DNA from 2 places in the Neobacillus canaveralius genome. Region 2 is predicted to be linked to the other one. Evidence: a T-box and tRNA genes for the amino acid it is inferred to sense, from the RefSeq annotation. Region 2 holds a T-box; the other holds one or more tRNA genes.
The links. A T-box is a leader RNA that pairs with one kind of tRNA and senses whether it is charged. The one in region 2 lies ahead of ABC255_RS08005 (glycine--tRNA ligase), so its partner is inferred to be a tRNA-Gly.
Positions count from the first base shown of each region.

Region 1: it has a tRNA-Gly gene. The T-box ahead of ABC255_RS08005 (glycine--tRNA ligase) is inferred to sense a tRNA for this amino acid. The anticodon was not compared.

Region 1 covers NZ_JBDFLL010000001.1:2,346,435-2,350,048, forward strand. The annotation lists gene ABC255_RS12070 (DNA alkylation repair protein) at 1-350, shown strand, start outside; gene ABC255_RS12075 (YolD-like family protein) at 455-793, shown strand; gene ABC255_RS12080 (FbpB family small basic protein) at 945-1,070, shown strand; gene ABC255_RS12085 (DUF1450 domain-containing protein) at 1,207-1,482, shown strand; tRNA gene ABC255_RS12090 (tRNA-Gly) at 1,543-1,616, shown strand; tRNA gene ABC255_RS12095 (tRNA-Ile) at 1,629-1,702, shown strand; gene mutM (bifunctional DNA-formamidopyrimidine glycosylase/DNA-(apurinic or apyrimidinic site) lyase) at 1,803-2,612, shown strand; gene ccpN (transcriptional regulator CcpN) at 2,796-3,437, shown strand; gene ABC255_RS12110 (pyruvate, water dikinase regulatory protein) at 3,444-3,614, shown strand, end outside.
Region 2 covers NZ_JBDFLL010000001.1:1,625,125-1,628,738, forward strand. The annotation lists gene era (GTPase Era) at 1-237, shown strand, start outside; gene ABC255_RS07995 (YqzL family protein) at 397-540, shown strand; gene recO (DNA repair protein RecO) at 571-1,323, shown strand; T-box leader at 1,376-1,562, shown strand; gene ABC255_RS08005 (glycine--tRNA ligase) at 1,619-3,001, shown strand; gene ccpN (transcriptional regulator CcpN) at 3,055-3,614, shown strand, end outside.

The DNA.
Region 1 (3,614 bases), 720 kb from region 2:
AGGAAGAAATGATCGCGGTTTGCGGCTGGAGCACCTATTCCAATTATTTATCCATCACCCCTGATGAAAAGTTGGACATAACCGAAATTCGTTCTTTGTTAGAACATGTGAAAAATAACATCCATTCTGAACGAAACCGTGTCAGATATGTGATGAATGGTTTTGTTATTTCTGTCGGCGCCTATGTAACGGAACTAAGTGAGGAAGCAAAACAGGTGGCAGAATATATTGGCAAGGTGGAAGTAAACGTAGGAAACACCGCTTGTAAAGTTCCACTTGCAACAGATTACATAAAGAAAATAGAAGTGAAAAATAGAGTAGGATTAAAGCGGAAGACTTGTATATGTTAGATATTTATCATTAGTTGCGTGTTTCCTTTAAGGAAGTACGTATTTTTTTTATATACATACAGAACATTTGTTCGTGTATAATAGTGTTGAAGGAGATGACTCAAATGGCAATACGCGATAGAGGCAAATTAAAATGGCGGCCAGCGTCTTTTATGCCTGAAGGGTTTGCAATGACTCGTGCCATGTATAAGGATCAAGAACGACAGGCAAAACCAATACTTGACGAATATCAGAGAGAGGAGTTTGACCAGCAAATTTGCTATGCGATGGAGTTTCACTTGCGGTTAAAGCTAACCATTTGGCATGATGGTTTTTTACAAGAAATTACAGGTAATGTCCATTACATCGATCCCATTAAACGCCATTTGCGTGTTGAGAGTAAACCAGGAGAAATTCAGCGTGTGGACCTAGACTGTGTCATTGGAGTCGTGGTAGTTGACTAACCAAAATGAGGATAGTCCATTATGGATTATCCTTGTTTATTTTATTTAATTTTCTAATAATATAAAAAAGTTCAAAAAGTTGTAATATTTATGTTGAATTTACCCTTTCTACATTATGTATAATGAAAACATAAGAAAGGTGGAGAAACAAATGAGGAAACGTAGCATGATAAGCTTTAAGAAATTAGTCGATGAAAACAAACAGGAATTAAAAAGTGATCACAAAGCGATGGAGAGAATTGAGGCGAAAATTGATAAAAAACATTCAAAAAGATAAAAACTTCAAATATAGAAATTATTAATAAAGAGCAACCGTTACAAAAAATGGTTGCTCTTTATCATGTTTATGGGGAGAATTTTTAAGCCAAAATTGATATACTTACTATAAGACAGGCAGTGGAGATGTTCAACAAATGAATTTTATTACAAAACTTTTTGCAAAAGAAAAGAAATTAACGATCGATTTTTGTGAAAAAAACCTTAATCGTTTTTTAACGGAAGACATACAAAGTGAGTATAGTACCTTCCTGAGTAAAAAAAATATCGAGTATAAAGAGTATCAGTGCCAAAGCCGATGTGAGGAATGCAAAAACTCTCCTTATGCGATTGTTAATGGCGAATTTATTGCGGCAGGGGATTCAATGGAATTATTGCAGAAGCTCAAACATCTCCAGAGTGATAAAAAGTAGTTTACAACTTAGCAGTACGATGCTATAATATTTCATGTACTATTGATAGGGCGTATAAATGCGGGTGTAGTTTAGTGGTAAAACCTCAGCCTTCCAAGCTGATGTTGTGAGTTCGATTCTCATCACCCGCTCCAATTCTACTAAATGGGCCTATAGCTCAGCTGGTTAGAGCGCACGCCTGATAAGCGTGAGGTCGATGGTTCGAGTCCATTTAGGCCCACTCAAATGAATAGTGATACAAAAACCGAACTTTAAAAAGTTCGGTTTTTTTGCGTTTTCGGGGAAAAGATATGAAAAAGCAGTAGAGAGGAAGTGGATTCATGCCTGAACTGCCAGAGATGGAAAATTACCGAAGATTGTTAAATCAAAAAATAGCGGGACAGACCATCACACAAGTACAAATCAATCGAGAGAAATCCATAAATGTGAACCCAACTCTCTTCATTAATATGGTCGCGAATCAGAAGATCGTCACAGTCAATCGTAGAGGGAAGCATTTACTCTTTCATTTAGATAACGGACAAGTTTTGTTGCTTCATTTAATGCTAGGCGGCTGGATGTATTTTGGTACAGAGGAAGACAAGCCTGACAGGACAATCCAGGTTCGTTTATCATTTGGGAATCACCATCTTTATTTTATTGGGCTTAGGCTGGGGTATTTACATTTATATAGTGAACAGGATGTTCAAAAGGAATTATCTCCGCTCGGTCCAGAGCCATTTGATCCACAATTCACAGCACAAACATTCTTGAAGCTGCTGGGTGACAGACGGGGGAAAATCAAAACAAAACTCCTTGATCAGGAGTTTATTGCGGGTATTGGAAACTGCTACTCTGATGAAATCTGTTATCACGCAGGAATCAAAACCAAACGGAGTATAGAAGACATAGAGGAGAATGAACGAAATCAACTCTACCAATCCATGAAGCATGTACTCCAAGATGCGCTTAAGCATGGGGGCTACATGGAAAATCCTTTTTACAAAGGGGATAACCTAACAGGAGGATATAATAACCTTTGTTTGGTGTATGACAGAGAAGGAGAAACTTGCAAAAGGTGTGGAAGCACTATAATGAAAGAAATGATTTCTTCTCGTAAAACCTTTTTCTGTTCTAACTGTCAAAAATAGGGGAAACTTGAATCCTACCGTTCGCGGTAGGATTTTTTTGAAGAATTAAATAATTTGTCAAAAATATGTTGAACTAAATGTTCCCTATAGTGTATAAATGTAATATACTATATATTAATAAGTATAGCACATTTAAAAATTCAGTATTAAAAATAACATGATTATATTGAAAAGGGGGTCAATGTGATTAAACTAACGAAACGCCAAGATGAAATTCTAAAGATTGTGAAAGAAAGCGGTCCGATTACAGGGCAGCAAATTGCAGAGAAGCTTTCCTTAACAAGAGCAGCCTTAAGACCAGATTTAGCGATCTTAACGATGGCAGGGAATTTGGATGCAAGACCTCGCGTCGGTTATTTTTTCAATCATAACCATGTGGTAAAGCAGCAAGCGGAACAATTCATTCTCCGAAAAGTTGCGGATTATAAAGCCCACCCGATCGTCGTTGAAAAATCTACTTCTGTTTATGATGCGATTGTTCAACTGTTTTTAGAAGATGTAGGGACGCTTTATGCTGTTGACAGTGACGGCTATTTAGCCGGGGTTATTTCTAGAAAAGATTTACTAAGAACAGCTATTGGCAATAAAGACTTGCAAGAATTACCCTGCAGCGTCATCATGACAAGAATGCCTAACATTATAACCGTTACACTTGATGAAACCTTGTTAGAGGCTGCAAAAAAGATGATCACCAATCACATTGACTCCTTACCTGTAGTCAAAGAAATCAATCCGGGAAACCATACATATTTACTTGTCGGTCGGATTACGAAAACAACCATTACACGAGCATATCTAGAAATGATGGAGCAAAATTCGGTATAAAGGGGAGTGGCAGTGATTTTAGGAGATAAGGAAGTTGTCTATGTGGTTTCAGACTCGGTTGGGGAAACAGCAGAGTTGGTAGTAAAAGCGGTTGCGACACAATTTAACGGAGGTAATGTTGAGATTCGCCGTAGTTCTTATGTTGACGATTTTGAAGACATTGAGGATATCCTTATT
Region 2 (3,614 bases):
GGTAAGGATATCATTCATGTAATGGCTACTGTTATTGTGGAGAGAGATTCTCAAAAGGGCATCATTATTGGGAAACAAGGGAGTATGCTTAAGGAAATAGGTAAACGTGCCCGAGTCGATATTGAAAATCTTTTAGGCTCAAAAGTATTCTTAGAGCTTTGGGTTAAAGTTCAAAAAGATTGGCGCAATAAAATGTCCCAGCTTCGCGATTATGGCTTCAATGAAGATGAATATTGATATCTAAACCCTAACTAGAATATTTGGGATTATATAAAATTATGCATGGACAACATTAACAAATTTTTCGTCTTATGATTTTTGCTTGGGCAGGCTATGATAATTGTAAGGTTTGGGATTCTTAAAAGGCTAGTCTAAACATGAAAGGTGGGGTTTTCGATGATGGATTTTACGTGGAAAGTATTCCTACAGACAGGTAATATTGACACTTATCTTCTCTATAAAGAGATGGAGAAGGAAAACCAAGAAATACCCGGAAATCAGAATGAAGATCTAGCGCAAATGGATTTTCCCGTTTCATAAGTTTGTCTAATGTATCGGGATGGTGACTATATGCTCCAAAAATGTGAAGGCATTGTCATTAGAACTACAGATTATGGTGAAACAAATAAAATTATTACGTTATATACAAGGGAATGGGGAAAGATTGGTGTTATGGCTAGAGGAGCAAAAAAGCCCAATAGCCGGCTTTCCTCCATTACCCAGCTTTTTACCCACGGCTACTTTCTAGTCCAAAGAGGAACTGGTTTAGGCAGCCTGCAGCAGGGAGAACTGATTACCAGCCTCCGCGGTATTGGTGAAGATATATTCCTAACGGCATATGCTAGTTATATTGTTGAATTGACTGATAAATGTACCGATGATAGAAAACCAAACCCATTTCATTTTGAACTTCTTTTTCAAACGCTTAATTATTTGAATGAAGGATATGATCCTGATATTCTGATGAATATCTATGAAATGAAAATGCTGAATGTATTGGGATTACATCCAATTCTAAATCAATGTTCCGTTTGCGGCAGCACAGACGGACTTTTTTCTTTTTCCATTCGGGAGGGCGGGTTTATATGCCACCGATGTATAGGGAAGGATCCATACCATTATAAATTATCGCCATCATCTGTAAAATTATTACGTCTATTTTATTTTTTTGATCTTGCAAGATTAGGGAACATCTCCGTAAAGCAAGAAACCAAAGATGAGTTAAAACAGGTTATAACAGCGTACTACGAAGAATATTCAGGTCTCTATCTAAAAACAAAGAAATTTCTTCAATCAATGGAAAAATTTCGAAATCAAATATAGCTGCCTTATTGACATTTATTTTAGATTTCGATATTATGTGTCTTAATAATAAATAGTTGCTATGATGGAAAAGAGTACTTAGCAATCTCTATAAAAGCGAACCTAGGATGGTGTGAGCTAGGGAATAGGGACCTAAGGAAGGCGTTCTTGAGCATATCATGTGTATATAACGCACATAAAAGAGGCTGCTTTTACTAGCAGCAAATAGGGTGGAACCGCGGGTAACTCTCGTCCCTATGCTTATCTTAAGCATAGCGACGAGAGTTTTTTATTTTATTGAAGAGGAGTAATGAACATGAAAGTATCAATGGAGCAAATTGTTTCTCACGCGAAACATAGAGGTTTTATTTTTCCAGGTTCAGAAATCTACGGTGGTCTGGCAAATACATGGGATTACGGTCCACTTGGAGTAGAATTTAAAAACAATATTAAACAAGCATGGTGGAAGAAATTTGTTCAAGAATCACCATACAATGTTGGTTTGGACGCAAGCATTCTAATGAACCCAAGAACTTGGGAAGCTTCCGGACATATCGGCAACTTTAACGATCCAATGATAGATTGTAAAAACTGTAAAGCACGCCATCGTGCAGATAAGTTAATTGAAAATGCTCTTGATGAAAAGGGAATCGAAATGATTGTTGACGGACTTCCGTTTGATAAAATGGAGGATCTGGTCAAAGAACATAATATTGCCTGCCCAGACTGCGGCAGCCATGATTTTACCGGCATTCGCCAATTCAATTTAATGTTTAAAACCTTCCAGGGGGTCACAGAGTCTAGCACGAATGAAATTTTTCTTCGCCCAGAAACAGCACAAGGGATCTTCGTTAATTTTAAAAATGTTCAGCGTACGATGAGAAAGAAATTACCTTTTGGGATTGCGCAAATCGGAAAAAGCTTCCGAAATGAAATCACGCCTGGTAACTTTACTTTCCGTACTCGTGAGTTTGAACAAATGGAGCTTGAGTTTTTCTGTAAACCTGGTGAGGACTTGAAATGGTTTGATTATTGGAAGAACTTTGCAGAACAATGGCTTCATTCTTTAGGATTGGATAAGGAAAATTTAAGACTTCGTGATCATTCAGAAGATGAACTATCACATTATAGTAATGCGACTACCGATTTTGAATATAAATTCCCATTTGGCTGGGGAGAACTTTGGGGTGTAGCCTCACGGACGGATTATGATTTAAAGCAGCATATGCAATTCTCTGGTGAAGATTTTAACTATATTGATCCAGAGACAAATGAAAGATATGTTCCTTATTGCATTGAGCCATCTCTAGGTGCGGACAGGGTAACCTTAGCATTTTTAATTGATGCTTATGATGAAGAACAGCTTGAAGATGGAACCTCTAGAACTGTTATGCACTTCCACCCTGCACTTGCACCATTTAAGGCAGCAGTTCTTCCGTTGTCTAAGAAACTTTCTGAGGAAGCAAAGGAAGTGTTCCAAACATTAGCTAAGCATTTCTCCGTTGACTATGATGAAGCAGGTTCAATTGGTAAACGTTACCGAAGACATGACGAAATTGGTACACCATTTTGTATCACCTATGATTTTGACTCGAAAGAAGACAATATGGTAACAATTAGAGACCGAGACACTATGGAACAAACACGCGTACCAATCGCGGAATTAGTTACCTTTATTCAAGAAAAAATTATGTTTTAATCTGATTTTTTGAGGGTGCGGTCCTTACCGCCCCTCTACATAATGTATTAAAAATGGTGGTGAGAAAAATAGAACTGACCAAACGCCAAGAAACGATCATTCAAATTGTGAAGGACAATGGACCGATAACAGGGGAGAATATTGCTGAACAGCTAAACCTAACAAGAGCAACCTTAAGACCTGATTTATCCATCCTAACAATGGCTGGATATTTAGATGCAAGACCGCGTGTGGGGTATTTTTATACAGGAAAATCAGGAACTCAACTTTTGACTGAAAATCTTCAGAAAATACTTGTGAGAGATTATAATTCAATCCCTGTGTTAGTAAAGGAAAATGTTTCGGTATACGATGCGATTTGTACAATGTTCCTTGAGGATGTGGGAACATTATTTGTTGTAGACCAAAACTCTCTTCTGGTTGGTGTGTTATCAAGGAAGGATCTTCTTAGAGCGAGTATTGGCAAACAAGAGCTTACAGCACTACCAATCAACATCATTATGACTAGGATGCCAAATATTACGATGTGTGAAATGGAAGACAATTTAATCGATGTTGCAAAACTACTCATTGATAAACAAATTGATGCTTTACCTATAGTTAAGCCATCAGA